4 regions of the Paenibacillus sp. FSL R10-2796 genome follow, and region 1 is predicted to be linked to each of the others. Evidence: riboswitches for the same ligand, from Rfam matches in the RefSeq annotation. Region 1 holds a riboswitch; each other region holds the start of a gene.
The links. A riboswitch is a leader RNA that binds a small molecule or an ion and turns the genes downstream of it on or off. The one in region 1 is predicted to bind cyclic di-GMP.

Region 2: it holds a riboswitch for cyclic di-GMP, as region 1 does, so the genes downstream of both, NST58_RS23325 (PA14 domain-containing protein) here and NST58_RS22330 (thiamine pyrophosphate-binding protein) in region 1, are expected to answer to the same signal.
Region 3: it holds a riboswitch for cyclic di-GMP, as region 1 does, so the genes downstream of both, NST58_RS03670 (transglutaminase-like domain-containing protein) here and NST58_RS22330 (thiamine pyrophosphate-binding protein) in region 1, are expected to answer to the same signal.
Region 4: it holds a riboswitch for cyclic di-GMP, as region 1 does, so the genes downstream of both, NST58_RS31735 (NPCBM/NEW2 domain-containing protein) here and NST58_RS22330 (thiamine pyrophosphate-binding protein) in region 1, are expected to answer to the same signal.

Annotation. Positions count from the first base shown of each region.
Region 1 covers NZ_CP150178.1:4,911,669-4,916,809, reverse strand. The annotation lists gene NST58_RS22340 (hypothetical protein) at 1-7, opposite strand, end outside; gene NST58_RS22335 (carboxymuconolactone decarboxylase family protein) at 213-581, opposite strand; gene NST58_RS22330 (thiamine pyrophosphate-binding protein) at 592-2,232, opposite strand; cyclic di-GMP riboswitch class I at 2,388-2,484, opposite strand; gene NST58_RS22325 (HAMP domain-containing methyl-accepting chemotaxis protein) at 2,659-3,909, opposite strand; gene NST58_RS22320 (YafY family protein) at 4,031-4,987, opposite strand.
Region 2 covers NZ_CP150178.1:5,157,137-5,162,277, reverse strand. The annotation lists gene NST58_RS23345 (Gfo/Idh/MocA family oxidoreductase) at 98-1,033, shown strand; gene NST58_RS23340 (hypothetical protein) at 1,057-1,380, shown strand; gene NST58_RS23335 (helix-turn-helix domain-containing protein) at 1,505-1,822, shown strand; gene NST58_RS23330 (hypothetical protein) at 2,034-2,759, shown strand; cyclic di-GMP riboswitch class I at 3,035-3,133, shown strand; gene NST58_RS23325 (PA14 domain-containing protein) at 3,288-5,141, shown strand, end outside.
Region 3 covers NZ_CP150178.1:791,783-796,923, forward strand. The annotation lists gene NST58_RS03655 (glycosyltransferase family 2 protein) at 1-539, shown strand, start outside; gene NST58_RS03660 (GtrA family protein) at 526-933, shown strand; gene NST58_RS03665 (class D sortase) at 1,036-1,701, shown strand; cyclic di-GMP riboswitch class I at 1,815-1,897, shown strand; cyclic di-GMP riboswitch class I at 1,972-2,052, shown strand; gene NST58_RS03670 (transglutaminase-like domain-containing protein) at 2,066-2,875, shown strand; rRNA gene NST58_RS03675 (16S ribosomal RNA) at 3,243-4,800, shown strand; rRNA gene NST58_RS03680 (23S ribosomal RNA) at 5,063-5,141, shown strand, end outside.
Region 4 covers NZ_CP150178.1:7,115,325-7,120,465, forward strand. The annotation lists gene NST58_RS31735 (NPCBM/NEW2 domain-containing protein) at 1-3,494, opposite strand, end outside; cyclic di-GMP riboswitch class I at 3,753-3,839, opposite strand; gene NST58_RS31740 (hypothetical protein) at 3,997-4,563, opposite strand; gene NST58_RS31745 (EAL domain-containing protein) at 4,680-5,141, opposite strand, start outside.

The sequences.
Region 1 (5,141 bases):
TTCCCATGCCTAAATCTCTCCCATAGATTGAATTTGTCCAAAACAGTTCGACTGCAATATCCAGCCATGTATATCCATTTAGCTGTTTTATAAAAGTCAAAATTCGACACTATACAGCAAGTAATGGGATATTCCGACTCTATTATAGGCATATTTTTCAAGTGTATGCAATAATAAAGTCGAATTTTGTATATTGTTGTCGAACTGTTGGGTTATTGGATTTCTTCTATGGTTGCAAGCAGGATATTAAAAGCTGTGATGATTCTAGGTGCCCCTATAACGGGTACTAAGTGTAATAGAATACCTTTAAGCTGTTCTACGGTAACTCCAACACGAAGGGCCATGACATAATGAACGCCCAACTGTTCGAATTGACCCATTGAAATTAAAGATGAAATGACTGCGATTTCCTTCCAGTCAGGGGCTATAGTATTACGTTGAAAAATATCGCCATAGGCATTCCCCATAATAAATTCAGCCAAGTCAGGGAAGTGGTCTTTAATTGGAGCTAGTGCTTTTGCGCCATAGTCTCCTGATAGATTCGTGAAGTGGTTGAGACCACTGTTGATATTTTCCTTCATGGTTAGCCTCCTAGTTTAGGTTCAAAGTACGGTGTGCAGTCGGAGGGACTTCATCACGGTCTGTTAGTAGTTCAATAACGGCAACATGGTTTAGAGCTACCGCATCTTTAATTGCAGCTGTGAATTCATCCGCAGTCTCACATTTGTAGCCTTTAGCACCTAGAGATTCAGCGAATTTTACGGCGTCCATTGGTACTTCATATAGAGTTCCATCGATACGACCTGTGGTTTTCTCCATACCCTTAAGAGCCATATCTAGTTGCTTATTATTGACCACGATAAAGATGACAGGGATATCTTTGCAGACAGCGGTGTTAATCTCAGCGCCGAGCATCATGAAACAACCATCACCTGTAATGCAGAGGACAGTTTCTTCAGGAGCAGCAACTTTTGCACCAATAGCCATGCCGATCGAATTACCCATGCAAGCAAAATACGCATCAAAAACAAAGCTGCCCGGTTTCTTAACCTTGTACCATTTTGCAGCGTGGAATCCATGACTTCCATCATCAACGAAAATTGAATTATTATAAGGGATCAAATCACTTAAAGTGCTCATTACCGAAGCAAGGGAAAGATTCTTGAGGGTTGGAAGCTCTTCTGAATAATCCGCATCGGCCAAAGCCTCACGTTTGGTGATTGTGCTTGGGTCAATATGATTTAGGCAGTGCACCAAATTATCGCGCAGGTCCCCAGTGACCGGTATCGTTTTGGACAATAGTATTTTTCCGACAAAGGTTGGATCAATATCAAATTGAATTAAAGTTGCTGGATGATTCTCCCGTTTAAGATTACAGATGGTCATATCACTTAAACGTGATCCAAGCACTATAAATAAATCGCTTTTATTCAATAAATCGTCCCCGTGGGTCGAACCGCCAACGCCAATAGGACCATGATAGAGTGGGTGATCCCAGACTATAGCCCCTTTTCCACCAGGAGATGTTACTACAGGAATATTAAATGTTTCTGCGAGTTGAACAAGCTCTTTATGTGCTCCGGAGCGGTTAATTCCTTTACCCGCAATAATCAAAGGATTCTTAGCAGCTTGAATAGCATCGATGACTCTATCGATATTAGCTTGACTAATTAGAGACTCTCTTTCTGGGATTACTATATTGCATTCTTCCAATACTTCAGTTTGTACATCAAAAGGAATACAAAGATGAACAGGACCCCGTTTGGTCAGGGCCACAGAAATCGCATGATTAAAAATAGTACCAAAGTGATCCCCACGTTCAACCAATTTACTGAACAAGGTGGCAGGTCTGAACATATCAGCTAAATCAGCCAGAAAAGAGGTGGAGTCCTGACATTGAGGAATTCCAAGCTCTGTAATGGATTGGTGGCCGGTAATAAATAGGACAGGTAGGTTGTTAGCTTTCGCATGTGCTGCTGCTGTAAGCAGGTTAGTTCCCCCAGGACCCGAAGTACCAAATGCTACGCCTAGGTTACCCGTTTTCAGCGCATACCCTGCTGCTTCGAATCCGGAGCTTGCTTCATGTCTGCCGGGAATAAATTCAATACCGTAATCCACCATCTTTAGAACAATTGGACAAATGGATTTGCCAATGATCCCAAAAGAATGGGTGACTCCAAGGTTACGTAGTGCTTCCGCCATGTAATCTGCGACTGTCTTCAAAAGAAACACCTCACAAGTTTTTTGATATATATTAGTTATTAATCTACCGAATAGATACGATAGATCAATATACTCAAAAAGTAAAAACCTGTGCTCTATAGTAAGCACAGGTTGGTGGCATAAGGCGCCGCTAAGACTGAACAATAGTTCAGCCGTCCTGGTTCCTCTGCAACCTGGCAATCATGGCCTCAAACGAAAAAATGAGGCTGTAGATCCATGGTTTTGCGTCATCCTCTTTCGAGGATTTTGCCAATATTAATTTATAGTTGATAAGAATAATTTTACTTTACAATATATTCCTCATTAATTTTTGTCAACATAATCCGCTAAAAAAACTCGAAATTTGACGAAAGTCTTGTCCAAGAGATGAAGTTTTGCCTCGCGAAAAAAACTGCCACCTAAGACTCAGCTTAGGTGGCAGTTGATAGTTTTGAACTAGAATTTAAAGATATGAATGGTTTTTTGCAGATTAAATACGGCCTGGGTCATTTTTTCCGTTTCTTCTGCAACAGACTGCAGGGCATTAATCTGTTCATTCATAGCCGCCGATACCTCTTCCGTGCCAGCAGCAGTTTCTTCGGTGATAGCTGAGATATTCTCAATTGCACTGGAAATTTTCAAGGCACTTTCTAGCATAAGATCACTCTCCGCAGAGAATGAAGAGATTTGCTCGGTAATGTACTGCACGCTTTGTACAATTTGTGCGAAAATATGGGCAGATTGAGTGATCATTTCATTCTGAACCTGCACAACCTCTTCATTGATGGCAATATTATCGATGGCTTGTTTAATATCTGACTCAATGCTGCGGACCAAGCCGAATACTTCTTTTGTGGATGCCGTAGATTCTTCAGCAAGCTTGCGGACCTCTTGAGCTACAACGGCAAAACCCCGACCATGCTCTCCGGCACGAGCAGCTTCGATGGAGGCATTCAGTGACAGCAGGTTGGTCTGCTCAGCGATCTCTGTGATGGTCTTGGTGATCATCGTAATCCCGCGGGCATTTTGTGAGAGAGCTTCAATAGTATCAGCCACTTTTTGTGTAGCCTCTATGTTTTTACGCATGCCTTCAGCCTGTGTATCTACGGATTGGCGCCCTTGCTCAACAAGTTCTAAGGTATGTATTGAACGTCTGTTCATTTCTTTGGTGGAGTTCGTATAATTGGATACTTTGGTCTCAATGTCTTTAATGGATTCTGTCATATCAGCGATATCCGTAGATATTTCATTTGCACCAAGAGCGAGCTCAGTAGAAGAAGAGGCTACTTGTGCCATGACAATTTTCAGGTTCTGGTTCTTATCTTCGATTCCGCGGCTTGCATCCATAACTTGACGGGTGATCTGCGATGCATCGGTCAGAATCTTCTTGAGCTTATCAATCATTGTGTTAAAGGAGCGGCTTACGTCACCCATTGAGCCATTTTCGTCCGCTCTGCTAGTGAAATCGCCCTTCGAAATACTGTGAGATACATTAGCAATATCATCAAAAGATGATGTAAGCGTTCTCTCCACGAAGCGAGCAACAGGTAAAGTCAGACCTGCAAGAACAACTACTAGTATAATTCCTACGAGAAATTGACCTAGAATCATTAACGTAACTAAGACAGGAATAGCAAACAGTGCGGCAACGAGGTAACATCCGGCAACAATTCTTTGTTTTAACGGAAGTTTGTGCATCCAGCTCATTGGTAAAATGTCCCCCTTATTAAATTTTATGTAATGGTGTTATTATAGGGGATTTATAGGTCATTGGTCTATAGAGAAGTGTCATAAATCTTCTTTAAGTAGTAGATATTTAGAATTCATGTCAAAATTCCTCATATATTGTGGAAATTGTTTTAATAGCAGACTTTACCATCCCTACTAGTTCGATAGGAGCTAAAACAATAACTGAAGGAGAGAAAGAGAGTACGATACGACAGGCAGATTCTATAGCATTAAATTCGGCCTCCACGTTCATCCACCCAGTATTAGCAGAGGGTTCTACTAAAGTTATAGTTACATATCTTTCACGTTGTAATTCTTTAAGAATAGACTCATTCACCTTTAAGTTCACTACATATTTTGGCAGTGCTGCTTTAAAAGCTAAAGTCGATTGTTCCCAGTAGCTTTTTAAATCAAAAGCCTCAGGTCTGACAAATGATTCATAAGTTGCGTCAGCTTGTATTAATCTCGACACGCGAAAAGTCCGCATTTCACCCACGGTTCGTGCCACTACATACCAAACTCCACGTTTTGCGACTAACCCGAGAGGTTCAATGAAACGCTCCTTCATCTCGTCATTCCGTGGGTAAGTGATCTTCACTTTACGGTCTTCCCAAACAGCTTCCTGCAGGACAGATAGGAACGGATATGTCTCGTCGGAAGGGTGCCAGCTGGCACCATCTATATGAATGCGCTGGCTCAGGTAACTGGCTGGATTATTCGGCCTGGATGGGGAAGCAGCCTCCAGCTTAAGCACGGCAGAAGAGAAGTCGTTTTGTATACCCAGATCTTTTAAGATTGAGGAGTCTGCGGACAGCAGCAGAGTTGCAATCTCTGAGGGCTTCATACCCGTTAAGGAGGTCCGGTATCCTTCTGTGAGCATCCAACCCCCTTCACGTCCCCGTTCGGCAAGAATCGGTATTCCTGCTGTACATAAGGCTTCCATATCTCTAAACACAGTTCGTTCAGACACTTCTAAGGTCTGGGCTAGCTCACGGGACGTCATCTTTCCACGATTTTGCAGCAAAAGTAAGATGGATAACAAACGATCGGCTCTCATTAAGGGACACTCCTCCTCCTAATAAATGTTGGCTAGTTCTTAATTAATTATTATATTATATATGTCAGTTGATGTCATATTAAAGAATTATACTATATAAGGTAAGGATTAAATACAGAACATTTAGAGAAAAACAAGTGTAGAAAGGATTGAG
Region 2 (5,141 bases), 250 kb from region 1:
TAGATCATTGTCGGCGGACGCCAAGCAGGTATAATAGCATTTATAGAGAACAAAGAGAGAGATAAATTCTTGAATTATAAAGAGGGGAGTTAGATCATTGATTGTTTCTGCACGCAAAAGAGTCGCCATCATCGGGATTGGAAATATCGCCCGCAAAGTATATTTGCCACTGCTCTCTCAGCATGGACAAGTTGAGGTAGTGGGGGTTCTCAGTCACTCATCCACAACAGTAGAGCAAGCTGTTAAAGCCTACCGTTTTCCTAAAGGTACGACAAATTTGGACGAGCTGTTGTCTTGGGATCTGGATGCAGTATTTGTGCATAGCCCAACGACGACCCATTATGATATAGTAACAAAATGTCTCGAACATGGGATTTCGGTGTATGTAGATAAGCCGCTGTCCTATGATCTGGAAGAATCCAGAAGGATGGCAGAACTGGCAGAAAATAAAGGGCTGCTGCTAGGCGTGGGCTTTAATCGGCGTTTTGCCCCAATGTATGTCACTGCCAAGAGTTGGCTCGAGGAAGCCGGAGGCATTAGCCATTGCCACGCGATTAAACATCGCACGAAGCTGCAGTTAGGCAGCAGCCGTGAGACTGTGCATGACGACTTGATTCATATGCTTGATCTGCTGTTATGGTTATGTGGAGATCAGTATGAGCTGCTTCGCAGTAATCTTCAATCCAATGGAGAGGGGCGACTTGTGCAGGCATCTGGAATGCTGGGTTGGGAGCAAGGCTCAGTGGGGATGTATAGCATGCTTCGTGAGGCGGGTGTTGATTTGGAGAAGCTGGAGCTGCACGGTAATGGACGTTCGGTGGAAGTGGCAGATCTGGACCAAGCCATCCTATATGAAAAAAATGCTTTGCCACGGACCCAGAGCTTTGGAAGCTGGGATACGGTGCTGGATAGAAGAGGTTTTGGTGGAGTGGTAGATCATTTCCTGAACAATATAAATACACCAGAGTTATGCAGTATTGCTGCTTCAGCAGTTCTGCCTAGTCATAGATTGGCAGCTCAGCTTGCTGAATGAGGTCTCTAAGAAAGGAGTAAATTATGGAAGACAACCGTAAATTAGTGGAGGAACAAATCATCGAAAGCTATAAGCGTGAGGAAGAGATGATGATCCTTGTATTCGCCCAGTGGTGCGTGAATCAAGGACTCGACCCGCACAGTTTGTATTTGCAGGCTTATCCACAGCAAGAAGGGAATGAAGCCTTGCGAAAAGCGCTTGCCCTAACGGTTTCAGCGGAGGAAGCAGGGGATATTTCTGATGACACAGTTCTGGGCGTACTCTCCTTATTCGGAAATGATGACTTGGCGCAAATCGTGACAGAAGCGATCTCTAAAAGGGAATCTAGAGCACATACAGGGGATTGACAACGAGGATATAATGATAATGTCAGATGAACTTTTTTTAGTAAACGATGTTCATCAGGGATGAAATGTGTTAATATTATATATACTAACTAATAGTAAGTTTCGCTAGTGAGAGGTGAGAACAATGGAAGAACATCAAATTTCGATGTGTCCCAGATTTGAGACAGCCTTCTCTTTCTTAGGCAAACGTTGGAATGGACTTATTATTCAGACATTGATGAGTGGACCGAAGCGGTTTAAAGATATTTCCGGCCTCATTCCTTCAATGAGCGATAAGATGCTGTCCGAGCGGATGAAGGATTTGGAAGGTGAGGGTATTCTGGTTAGACATGTATACCCGGAAACACCTGTGCGTATTGAATATGAACTAACAGACAAAGGCCGTGCGCTGGAGCCTGTTATGCAGCAGATTCAGTCTTGGGCTGAGAGCTGGGTAGAGTAGAAATCAAAGTCGTGTTGTGGCCCTTTTTCCTGAAGAACGGAGGAGGGCTTTTCAATTTTTAAATAAAAACCTTGCACAGATCGAAAAAATCTGTAATATAATAGAAAAAACGTTGTATGTTCCTTGCATGGAAACGCTTGCAATATTGGTTTTTGCTCAAATCTACTCAGCTGGAGTACAGGCATAGCAAAACTATTAGGAGGCGAGGGAGATGAAGACCACCCTGTTTTCCCGGGAAATAACGTATGGAAAAAAGGATGTTGCTGAGCTGGAGAACGCTTCGATCAAAGTACAGCTCATCTATGACAAGACGTTGTTCATGCTGCATAGCCATCTTCCAGATTCCTTATGGGATGCGTGGATTGGCGTGCCTTACAGCATTATCTCTTCACTCTACAAAGGCAACAATGATAGCGGGACTATTTTTCAAAAATGGATTCAAAGTCCTTCTGGCTGGAAATGTATCGGCTGTGAACGGCATTGCCTGGAGTCGACGGAACCTCTTCAAGAAGTGAATGTGGCGAGTAATCAACGACAATATAAGTTCCATAATGGCATTCGCCAAAGCATGGTGCTACAAGCCCTAATTTGGTCCATGTACGAGAATACCGTATTATTCAAACCCTTTTTAGGGGATGAGCCCTTTTTTGATGAAGATGATTTGCATACGATATCCTCTTATTTCGTGCCAACTTACCTTAATGATCTACGTCTTCTGGAGCAGTCTAAGCCTTGTAAAGAGTACAAAGATCAGAATATACAGATTTATCAGGAATGGATAGCCGCCCCTGACCTTGTCCTCAAATGGAACGGAGGCCTAACAGAAGGCAGATGGATGACTGGTGTTTATATGGATCACTCCCGCTTTGCTGGTTTAGGACCTTATTTGAAGGACGCAAAGGGTAAGCGAACGTATATGCAGGCTTATGTTCAATAGAAGATACAGATTTGGTGTGATCAATTGATGCGCCTCTTCAGAAATTGTCTTAGGTATTTCGTACTAGGATATTATTATGAAGAGGCGTATTTTTTCTATATATTAGTAAATTTGGTTGTTGATAGGGAGGTTATAACAAAGAATTAGATGAAAAACGACAAAGTTCACAGTAATGACTATATCCAGTGATTCAGTTATAGGGTATTATTACCAAGCAGAGAATACATTGTAAGTGGAGTATTGAATCTGTTTTCGATTTCCTTTAATAACCATTTGAATTAAAAAGGCAAACCTGCACGAAAGTCAGGGACGCAAAGCCACGGGCCTTATTCGAACATCTAAGGATGCTAACGAATGGTAGCCGGGCCGCTTCTTCTAGTGGTTTTTTTTTGTGTTTTTTTATGGATAGCATTTGAACTTATTCTTAAATCGGAGGACATTATGACAAAAAGAAAGAGATTAATAAGTAAATTATTATGTTTATTGTTGTTAATTCAGCTGTTTGCTCCTTTTCTTGGTGGGAGTTACATGAAAGTCCTTGCGCAAGGAGAGACAATTAAAATTCAATTTCAACCTATGCAATCGCATACTCCAGAGGGGTTTCTCGCTGATTACGGAGAAGTATTCGGTGTTAAAAACAACTATGCCTACGGTTGGACTACAGATCATACAAATTCCACTGTTACAAGAGCTACTTATGATGACTTGCAGAACAAGTTTAATATGAGTCAGAGCTCGTACGGAAATCCTACTCTCGATACATTGACATTAATGCATCCTGACGGGATGTGGGAGATTCAATTAGACAATGGTATCTATGAAGTAGCTGTAACTGTGGGTGATTCAGTATATGGAAGTAAGAATGCACTGGATGTGGAAGGCACTATATTCTGGGATGGTCTATCGTTAGACCCTGGAGAGCATTCTACATTGAAGAAAAGTGTTACTGTAAGGGATGGAAAGCTAAGCTTGAGTCAGATTAATAGTCCTAATGTAGAAACGGCATTAAATAATATCGAAATTTCTATGGTTAACATGTTCACTCCTACTCTTGCACAACCCCGTATCGCTTTGCCAGCAGAAGAAAATAAGATAGCCGGGAACAAGGTATTGATGTCAGGGACGATGGTCAATGTACATAATGCTCCTCCGTTTATAAAAGTGAAGGGACTCCAAGGGGAGATCTCCAGATATATGAACGAACAGACTGACAATATCAAGCTACGGATACAACAATATGAACAAACTGCTTTCACTGTTAGTGGCAGTGATGTTACTGCGATCCATCAAGCTGTTACTTCAAGCCTACATAGTCCAGCAATTATTAAAGCAGGACATCTCAATTTAGAGAAGAGTGTTACTTTTGGAAGTCCGGACAAGCCGGTTATTTTAATATTAGAGGGTATTAATACCAATCAATTCTTGAACATTACTGTCTACGGAACCTTAATCCTGAAGGGAGGGCTAAATGCCAACGCTGCATTGTCTTTAAATATCTTAAACGGCAGTAGTGATGAGTCAAATGGGAATCTATGGGTGCAAGGTGCTTTTCAATTGAATAATAATCTGGATTTTCATGTAGACAATGAACTTTTCGCAGGTGATTTAACTTATAACAGCGGTACGCTCAATATAGAAGCGAAGAGAGTATTGGTTCCTGGAAGTTTGAATATTAATACTAATGTAATTATGAATATTGAAGACGAGATTTCAATAGGAGTGGTTATATCCAATAATCTTGTAGCTGATTTGAAAGTGAAGAAAGGTGACCTGTTCGTCCGCGACAGCATTAGTGTGAATAATCATTTAAACATTACAACCGGAGGATTGTTTGCGGTAGGTGGTGATCTGATCACAAATCAAAGGCCAAACATTCACACTGGATATGGAACGGAAGGGCACACTCTTTTGAAATATGCCGTTTCGGGGTTGAAAGCTGAGTACTTCAGTGGGAGCGATTTTACTGGTCAGAAGGTGACAAAGTTGGATGAATCCATCTTCTTGTCGGGGCAACCAGTTTTGGGGGTACCTGGTATTGCAGATAAACGATTTTCCGTGAGCTGGACAGGTCAGGTACAACCTAATTATTCGGGAGAGTATACGTTCTTTGTTAATACCAATGGTGGAGTTAAGTTATGGGTAAATGATCAACTTCTTGTTGATCAATGGTCAGCTAGGTATAACTCTGCACAGAGAACAATTCAACTTGAGGCAGGAATGAAATATGATCTCAGAATGGAATATGCCAATGACTTGGGAAATCCTCAAGCCAGTTTGCTCTGGGAAAGTGACAAACAGATTAAAGAAGTAGTCCCTTCCATATCATTGAGACCATTTGCTATTCCCTTACCTGTAGCTAGTGCAGTTGATACAGGTATTACT
Region 3 (5,141 bases), 3.2 Mb from region 1:
GTGTGGATATTCCTACGGATACAGGCGATTTCCGTCTTATTGACCGTAAGGTATGTGATGTCCTGCGGGGACTTAAAGAAAAGAACCGCTATGTCAGAGGTTTGGTGAGCTGGGTTGGCTTCAAGCAGACTATGGTGGAATATGAACGGGAAGAACGTTTTGCCGGAGAAACCAAATATCCGCTGAAGAAAATGATTCGTTTTGCGTTAGATGGCATCACCTCTTTTTCACATAAGCCGCTTAAGATTGCTACGTATATTGGATTCTTCCTTTCATTCTCTAGCTTTCTCTATTTATTTTTCGTCTTGTTTCAAAAGATATTTTTTACCTCCTGGACGGTTCCGGGCTGGGCTTCCATTGTAGGCGTTAATCTGCTCTTTAACGGTATCGTTCTGATGCTGTTGGGTGTGATTGGGGAGTATATCGGACGGATTTATGACGAGTCTAAAGATAGACCGCTATATATTGTTAGTGAGACTAAAGGCTACCAGAACGAAGAACAACTGGACCGCCGGAAGGACCACAATGATGTCAGATAAGAACTTGCGCGCTGCATTCATACAGTTCCTCAAATTTAATGCCGTAGGTTTGCTCAATACGCTTATTGATTTTGTGATTTTCACATTGTTGAATTCACTAGGGATGGTATACGCATTGGCGCAGGTGATCTCCTATAGTGCAGGCACGGCGAATAGCTTTATTTTGAATAAAAAAGTTACCTTTCGTGATCGCAACCGGGGGAATAAAGAAGGCTTCGACCGCGTACAGCTGGTCAAGTTTATCGTGCTGAATCTGGTAGTGCTCGGAATATCACTGTTGTTAATGCATCTGTTGACAGACAAACTAGGTATTCAAGTCTTGATCTCCAAGGTGCTGGTTACCTTTATCACGGTGATCATCAATTTCTTTGGAAGTCGTAAATGGGTATTTTAAACATTAATTTCAGGCAGAAGGAGTTGCTATGCTTAAAGGCAAGTAGCTGTTTCTGCTTGATTTGTATATAACCATAGAAACAATATACGGAGGTGAATAACATTGCGTAAATTCTCCTATCTACTCATACTGGCTGGGATACTTATCATGTTATATCCGACAGCTAACGAGTGGTACAACGACAGGCAGCAGGAGAAGTTATTAGAAACGGCTGAACTAAGCACTGCCGATAGTACTCCCCAGCCAGATCTGAAGAGCAGGTATGCTGAAGTTACTCAGCTGTTAGCAGAGGAATCGGTTCTGGATGCCCAGGCACAGCCCCAACCCCAAGAGACAGAAAAGCCTGAACCGGAGATTGCAGTCGGTGGCAAAGTAATCGCACTAATTGAAATCGATAAGATTGATTTGAAGCTGCCTGTATTAGAAGGGGCTACAAAAGCTAATATGAAACATGCTGCAGCCCATATGAAAGAAACGGCACCCCTTGGAGAGATCGGGAATGCTGCAATCGCGGCGCATCGGGCTAGAACTACGGGGCGTTTGTTTAACAGATTGAATGAGGTTGTTGTGGGGGATGTTATCACGGTAAAGACTAGTGATCAGGTGTTTAACTATGAGGTATACGATATTTCTGTTGTAGATCCGAGTGATGTCTCCGTTCTTGACGGGAATGACAAGGATAAGATTCTTACTCTGATTACATGTGATCCGCTAGTGAATCCAACGCATCGGCTGATTGTTCATGCCAAATTAACAAAAGGAGAATAGTGAATGACAAGAAAACACAAATACCGGGAGATATTTATAAAATAATGGGTAATCTAGTAAATTAGGTCTTGTTCACAACTATAAATATGATAGTATTATACTATGAAAGCTAAACACGATAACGGCAAACCTTCCGAAAGGTAGGGACGCAAAGCTAAAGGGCCTTTTCCCAAAAGGATGGCAGCCAGCTACCGAATGAAGAGGCTTTTTTTGTTTGTTTCAAATGGATTCTATCAATTATATCTAGTAAAGCTAGAACAGATAGAGCTTATACGATAACGGCAAACCTATCGAAAGGTAGGGACGCAAAGCTAAAGGGCCTTCCCGAAAGGATGGCAGCCAGCTACCGAAAGGAGTTTTATCCGTGAAAAAGGTTTATTTTATGCTGGTGGCGTTGTTCGTCCTAATGACTTCAGTTCCGGTAAGTACAGCTCAAGCTGCAAGTGCAGATGCCAGTTGGTTGATTACATCCAAAGTGGCTCAAGGTGTTATTGGTATTAACTATGATATTCCGAAAGATAAAAGAATCAAACTCATGATCACCAAAGATAACAGCAGCTATACATATAACTTGTATGCTTCTGGACAAGCTGAGGACTTCCCTTTGCAACAAGGAAATGGGACTTATAAGGTTTCTGTTCTGGAGAATACAACCGGCAATAAATACAAAGCGTTATATTCCGAAGTAGTAGACGTAACCATGAGTGACTCGAATTCCGTATATTTGGGCTCCGTACAGAATGTGAAATGGAGTTCTTCTGATAAAGCGATTGTCAAAGCTAAACAATTAGTACAAGGCAAAACAACAGACGAAGAGAAAGTTAAAGCGATCTATAACTATGTAGTTGCGAATGTACAATATGATTACTCTCTTGCTAATAGTGTAACTACTGATTATATTCCAAGCATCGATAAGACATTGACTACTAAAAAAGGGATTTGCTATGATTACGCTTCTCTTTTTGCCGCAATGCTGCGGAGTGTAGATGTTCCTGCTAAGTTGGTAATGGGGAATACAAGCTACGTTACGCAATATCATGCCTGGAACGAAGTGTTGCTTAATGGGAAGTGGGTTACCATTGATACTACAGTGGATGCAGGACTTGCAAAGAGTGATAAGAAAACCGATTTAATTAAAGCCTCAAGCAAATATACTGCGGCAAAATACTATTAAGTTCGTCGCTAGAAACATAACTCTATTAAATAAACAACTAGCTTAATTATTAAGCTAGTTGTTTATTTTTATATTAGGGGTTGCTTTTCTATTAATAGTTGGGGTATTATAGGTAAGCGTTGTTAGACAGCGTACAGGCGATACAGACGAGGCTGATAAAAAGCTTCGAAAAATAAAGCTTGCATTTCTGAAGACAACATGATATATTATAAGAGTTGCTGCTGAGACATTAAACGGCGCCAACAAGAACTTGATCTTTGAAAACTGAACAACGAGTGAGTAGGAAATCACGTAAGTGAAATCCAAAATTAGAGAATTAATTTTCTCGTCAGATGTTTCAAAATGAGCATATCGCTCTTTTCAATACTAATTGGAGAGTTTGATCCTGGCTCAGGACGAACGCTGGCGGCGTGCCTAATACATGCAAGTCGAGCGGAGTTACTTTGAAAGCTTGCTTTCAAAGTAACTTAGCGGCGGACGGGTGAGTAACACGTAGGCAACCTGCCCTTCAGACTGGGATAACTACCGGAAACGGTAGCTAATACCGGATAATTTCTTTTTTCTCCTGAGAGAAGAATGAAAGACGGAGCAATCTGTCACTGAGGGATGGGCCTGCGGCGCATTAGCTAGTTGGTGGGGTAACGGCCCACCAAGGCGACGATGCGTAGCCGACCTGAGAGGGTGAACGGCCACACTGGGACTGAGACACGGCCCAGACTCCTACGGGAGGCAGCAGTAGGGAATCTTCCGCAATGGGCGAAAGCCTGACGGAGCAACGCCGCGTGAGTGATGAAGGTTTTCGGATCGTAAAGCTCTGTTGCCAGGGAAGAACGTCCGGTAGAGTAACTGCTACCGGAGTGACGGTACCTGAGAAGAAAGCCCCGGCTAACTACGTGCCAGCAGCCGCGGTAATACGTAGGGGGCAAGCGTTGTCCGGAATTATTGGGCGTAAAGCGCGCGCAGGCGGCTATTTAAGTCTGGTGTTTAAACCTTGGGCTCAACCTGAGGTCGCACTGGAAACTGGGTGGCTTGAGTACAGAAGAGGAAAGTGGAATTCCACGTGTAGCGGTGAAATGCGTAGATATGTGGAGGAACACCAGTGGCGAAGGCGACTTTCTGGGCTGTAACTGACGCTGAGGCGCGAAAGCGTGGGGAGCAAACAGGATTAGATACCCTGGTAGTCCACGCCGTAAACGATGAGTGCTAGGTGTTAGGGGTTTCGATACCCTTGGTGCCGAAGTTAACACAGTAAGCACTCCGCCTGGGGAGTACGGTCGCAAGACTGAAACTCAAAGGAATTGACGGGGACCCGCACAAGCAGTGGAGTATGTGGTTTAATTCGAAGCAACGCGAAGAACCTTACCAGGTCTTGACATCCCTCTGAATCCACTAGAGATAGTGGCGGCCTTCGGGACAGAGGAGACAGGTGGTGCATGGTTGTCGTCAGCTCGTGTCGTGAGATGTTGGGTTAAGTCCCGCAACGAGCGCAACCCTTAACTTTAGTTGCCAGCAAGTAATGTTGGGCACTCTAGAGTGACTGCCGGTGACAAACCGGAGGAAGGTGGGGATGACGTCAAATCATCATGCCCCTTATGACCTGGGCTACACACGTACTACAATGGCCGGTACAACGGGAAGCGAAGCCGCGAGGTGGAGCCAATCCCATCAAAGCCGGTCTCAGTTCGGATTGCAGGCTGCAACTCGCCTGCATGAAGTCGGAATTGCTAGTAATCGCGGATCAGCATGCCGCGGTGAATACGTTCCCGGGTCTTGTACACACCGCCCGTCACACCACGAGAGTTTACAACACCCGAAGTCGGTGGGGTAACCCGCAAGGGAGCCAGCCGCCGAAGGTGGGGTAGATGATTGGGGTGAAGTCGTAACAAGGTAGCCGTATCGGAAGGTGCGGCTGGATCACCTCCTTTCTATGGAGAATCGTTCTCTGCAATGAGGACATTCAAATCGGAAGCTCAGCTTCCAAAACTCAGGTTTAGGCCTGTTACTCACTCGTTGCTCAGTTTTGAGAGTTTAAGCTCTCAAGTAAGACTTGATCCTTGAAAACTGGATACCGAAACGAATTTGCGTTTTAGAACATCTTTTAGCAACTTGTGCAAACAAGTAAATGTTATTAGTGAGATGATTCCAAAGAGAATGTCATCGTATGATATTTTCCTGCGGAAGAATCAAGGTTAAGCTAATAAGAGCACACGGAGGATGCCTAGGCGCCAGGAGCCGACGAAGGACGTGGCGAACAACGAAACTGCCT
Region 4 (5,141 bases), 2.2 Mb from region 1:
GCTTGATCAATCCCAATGTAGCTTTCAAAGAAGTCGTAACCCTTACCTTCAATATCGTAAACTACCTCAGAGTTGGCATGAACACCAATCCCTTTCGCGTACGTCGCAGCCAACCCTTGGCGAACAAGGGTTATGATTCCTCCGGAAACGGCTTTATCTTTCTTTAATTCACCCCAGCCTACAACGACTGACTTGGCATTGAGATCGGAAATATAGGCGTAGTCGCTCGTTACCGTAACCTGTGTGGTTTTCGTTTCCGTAACCCCTTCGCTTTTCACTTCATATACAATTTCGTAGTTGCCTTTTTGCGTTACATCAACGTTATTGGCTTTCAGAGAGACATCTGCAGTAATATCGTTTCCTAGATAGTTAGCCGCTTTTACATAGCTCATCGGATCAAAGGTTTGATTAAGCTTTAAAGTGAGCTGATCTTCAACAGACAAGGCTGGCTTAAAGGCTTTAACCTGTACGGGCTTCAGTGGGTTCAGCTTTTTATCATAACCGACGATCTTGTACGTATAGTTGATACTCACATCTACATTCTGATCCACAAATTGCTCAGTTCCTGTAAAACCAACTAACACATCATTTCTATACACTTCATATCCTAAAAAGTCTTGCTTAAGCTCTTTATCTATACTGAAACTTAACGTGTTCGTTCTAGCCGTGGTGTTAGGTGTGATATTAACCTTAATGGCCAGATTTTTATCCGCTATTCCAGTTCCCTCATAATTAATCACCGAGTTATTTAAATACCATAACTTTTGCGGTGCCGGATACTTGGCTACTTTCGCTTTTGTCTCAGGATTCACAGTGAAGCCATGTCTGGCAAAATAGCTGCTTAAATCTAATCCCAGTACTTCGGAGGAGAACTCCACCAAATACTGCTGCTTGGAATTGTCACCGTTGGTAAGGGTGACCTTCCGCTCCCGATATAGCTTGGTTAGCTCTGTCCAGTATCCCGGATGTGCCAGCTCCAGCTGCCAATAGGCTCCGAGTTGTGCAAATAAGCCCTGCTGATTCATAACCACTTTATTTTCTTCGAGGACATATTTATAGATATCTGATTCATACGGTATACGATTATCTATCGAATTCGCTGCGACAGACATAAACATAGACACCATATTATTAGTTACTTCGCCATATTCCCGTTCACCCATAGCCAAGCGATGCCCAATTTCGTGATTCAGTCCCCAGCCCGGATAGGCTTTGTTAAAATCACCTAACATGGTTCCTACTGTTCCAAGTTGGATCCCTGTATGATCTCCCGCTGCATACATCGCACCATAAGGCTGCATCAAGCGAATATTCTCACGAATTAGCTTGGCATCATGAATCTCACTACTGCCATCCAAGCCATAGAAGGAAAAAATACTCTTCATCCAGGTGTCATACCCAGTTACGGTGTCCAGCGGGTTATTTCCTTGCGTAATATATTTGTTGTACGCCTCCGTCGCCGTTCCTGTGAAAATAACATGATCGCTGGACATTTCTACCACATCTATGAGTTTACGATCTTGAACATTTGGATGAGCCGCTTTATCTTCGTCCAGTCTTTGTTTGTATGTGATTAAGAAGGTTTTGAATTGTTCTGGATCCGTGGTCTTGGTCATAAAAGGAATCTTTTCTAAACCTTCGAAGCGGATCAATGGCGCTTTCCCTTGTTCCTCAGCTGTATATGGATTGACGATATAAACGGTGCCACCCTTAGTTACCTCATGAGCGTAAGCACTAGTCGTTGCAATTTCAGGTACAGTGATAGTGTTCTTGCCCGCACGCAATTGTACGCCCCTAGCCCAACTATTCCAAGCTCCCTCTTGTTGTGAAAAGATCAAAGAAGGCAATTTATCGCCCGAAGCAGCATCCACATAAACATTGATGGTCTCGCCAGGCATTGCCGCAAGTCCTGTAGGTTGGTTGTTCGTTCCGAAGCCTATTCCCAGGTTTTCCTGCGCATGCTTTTTCATATCTCCACGTTGTTCCGCCTCAATGATGGTGCCTTCGGTTTGAACTTCACCATTCACTAGCTTCTTAGCTAAATCCAAAGAATCTTTCAGGATTGGATAGAGCGGATGTACTTTTGCCGCTTCTTCTAATTCGTTGATTGCTTCGACGCTATTATAAGCAGGCACAACCGCACTCATCGTTCCATCTGTGAAAATGCCATTTACTGCTTCGCTTACTTTATCTTCTGTATAAAATCTAAATTCAGCCGCAAAAGGTCTGTTGATATTAGCTTTCGTGAACTTAAATTTTAATCTTTTAAACTTCGTAGGCTCGAATTTAAACTCCAGAAAATCATTGGTACTAACCGCGGTTCCGCTAGATACAAGTTGGAAGGTCTCTCCTTTACTCGTCTCTGATGCATAGATTTCAAAAGCCTCTGGGAATCCTTTGCGGTTATCTCTAGCTAAAAAAGCTACTCTGTCCAGCACCTCCGCTTGCGCTAGTTCAAACACAACTTCATTCGTGAAGCTTGCATCATTGTTTTTGTTCGTTTCCCAATGCGTAGTGGGCTGGTCATCCAGCATATATTCAGGCTTCGTACCTGGGTAGCTTCCGCCGTTCACCGTTACTTTTGATACGTTTGCATTCGGCATTCTATAAGCTTGGCTATAGGCATTTTCATAGGCTGTTCCATACCCTTTTAGCTTCGAAACCTTGGCTGCCGTTGCCTCTACCTGATGGTTCTCCAAAAGGATCTTTGCATTCTCTATCTCTTCTTTAAACTGCGCATACAGTGGATGTGCCTGCACTTCATTCTCTAAAGCTGTTAATTTCTCTGCCGTATCAAAAGCAGCACTAACTTGGCTCAAGGTATCATCTGTAAATAAATTTTTCATTTTAGCAGAGACACTATCCTCTTTATAAAAAGAAAACTCAGCCGCACTCGCCCAATCTTGGTTCGCTTTTTTGAAGACAAATTTAAGTTTCTTAAAAGCCGTAGGTGCGAACTGAATCTCCACTACATCACCGGTTGAGCCTGTATACTCTCCAGAAGACACGAGCGTAAAATCACCCCCATCGGTAGTGGAACCATAGATCTCAAATTCTTGAGCAAAACCTTTACCTTTCGCACCGGATTGCCTAGCCGCGTATACCATTCTATTTAATTCAGTGGACTCATTGAAAACAAACACAACCTCATTCGTAAACGTTGAACTATTCGGTTTGCCAGTCTCCCAATGCGTGCTCATATCCCCATCCATAGCCTTAGCTATAGGCGAGCCTGAGTAGTTGCCACCGTTATTTGTGATGGATTTAATATTTGCTGGATTCATTCTAAAAACCTCATTATAGGCATTTAGAGCATCCTTGCCGTACAGCTCAAACGGAATAACCGAAGCGTTGCTTAATAAGTTAACCTTACTTTGCGCCACTGTTTTTGTTACATTTACCTTGCTTACCTCACTTGCTAAAGCATAACCTGCCTCACTTGAAAAACTGGCCAATATGGCCGCCGATGTAGCGATCGCAATCATTTTCTTCATCTCTTCTTACCTCCAGATGTCATATGAATCTCTCCAGTGCCCAAAAATGGGCACAAAAAAAACTACCCCAAAAGAGTAGCTTGATTGCGTATAAAGTCGCCTAAAAATTAAGACTTAATTTTTATTAAACCTTAACAAGCATAAACGCCTTCGGCGTCCTTATAAGGACGGTAAGCGTTTAAGCGAGAAATATAAGATATTAAGTATAGTTTTATAACTTATACTTTCTTATATTTTAACAAAAAGCGTTACACACTCTTTGGCAGCTGGCTGACAATAGTTATGATAACCTTAGTCCCTTTAGCTTTGCGTCCCTACATTTCCATAGGTTTGCCTATGAAGTTTCGAATACATTCAAAGAGTAACATAAGCCTAGATCGGATCGCATGATTAATTGGTATGAAATGAATATAGGTAATTGCAATTAGTTTTTCTTATGTGATAGATATTATTTATCGACCATCCCGGAAGAGAAGGGCATCCTTTAGGACTGTAGGTCTACTTAACTACCCGATCCAAACAAACGCCGGAACCAATTCCACACATCGCCCGTGATGGGAATTAATCCGAAACCATGTTCGCCAACTGCGATTACACCATATGCCCATTGTCCGATAGCTATGGCACCCCCAGCGATCCTGCCTATCGCTATCGCACCAAACGCCGTATCCCCTATGGCGATGGCCCCCAACGCTTTTTCCGCGATTGCGATCGCTCCTACAGCCACGCCTGCAATCGCAATCGCTCCCACTGCGAAGCCAAGCCAGCTAAGTGCTATTGCTCCGATCGCTAACCACATTCCCAGTGATATTGCTCCTAAGGATAATACGCCCACGCTTATCGCACCTATGGAAATCAAGCCAACAGCTACATCTCCAATAGCGATTAATCCAACGGCTGTCTTCACACGGGGTTTACCTCCACGGCCATACGCTTGACCTGAGTATCGCCCTAGATTACTGCGTATACTGATGACCGGAAATGAGGGAGAAGGCCATTGATAATCAATCTCTCGTCCATCAAAGCCCCTAGAATCCGCCCAGCGCGTTACAAATTGATGCCATTTCATATCCATCCCGTCCCCCTTTTCAAATTACCTAAATTATACAACCCCGGGGGTTGGCTGTACTCAGACTCTGACCTGAAATTCATCTCATCCTCTGGACGGATATATACTCATTAGGATTACTGTTTGGGAATAGGATCAGGCTTTCCAAATAAATAGCCCTGAAACAACTGATAACCACTCTGCTTAAGCCATTCAAAGTCCTCTCTAAACTCCACACCTTCTGCTAAAGGAACGGATTGGATTTCTAAAGCTTTTTCTAAAAATTGCTTTGCTATTTTCTGTTTGTTCAGATCGCTGGACACACCCTGAACATATTTCATATCCAGCTTCATGTAATGGGGTTTAAGCTCCAATAACATCTCGATCGTGCTGAAGCCCTCACCAACATCATCTAAAGCGTATTCAAATCCCCGATCCTTGTAATATGTCAAAATAGCTTTCAAATGAGCGAGATCATCCACTTTCTCCGTCTCAACAACTTCAAAGACAAAAAGAGAAGGATCGACGCCTAATTGATTGGCCAGTTCAACGGTTGATCTTAAGCAGAACTCTGGAGCGTAGATCGACGTTGGGATAAA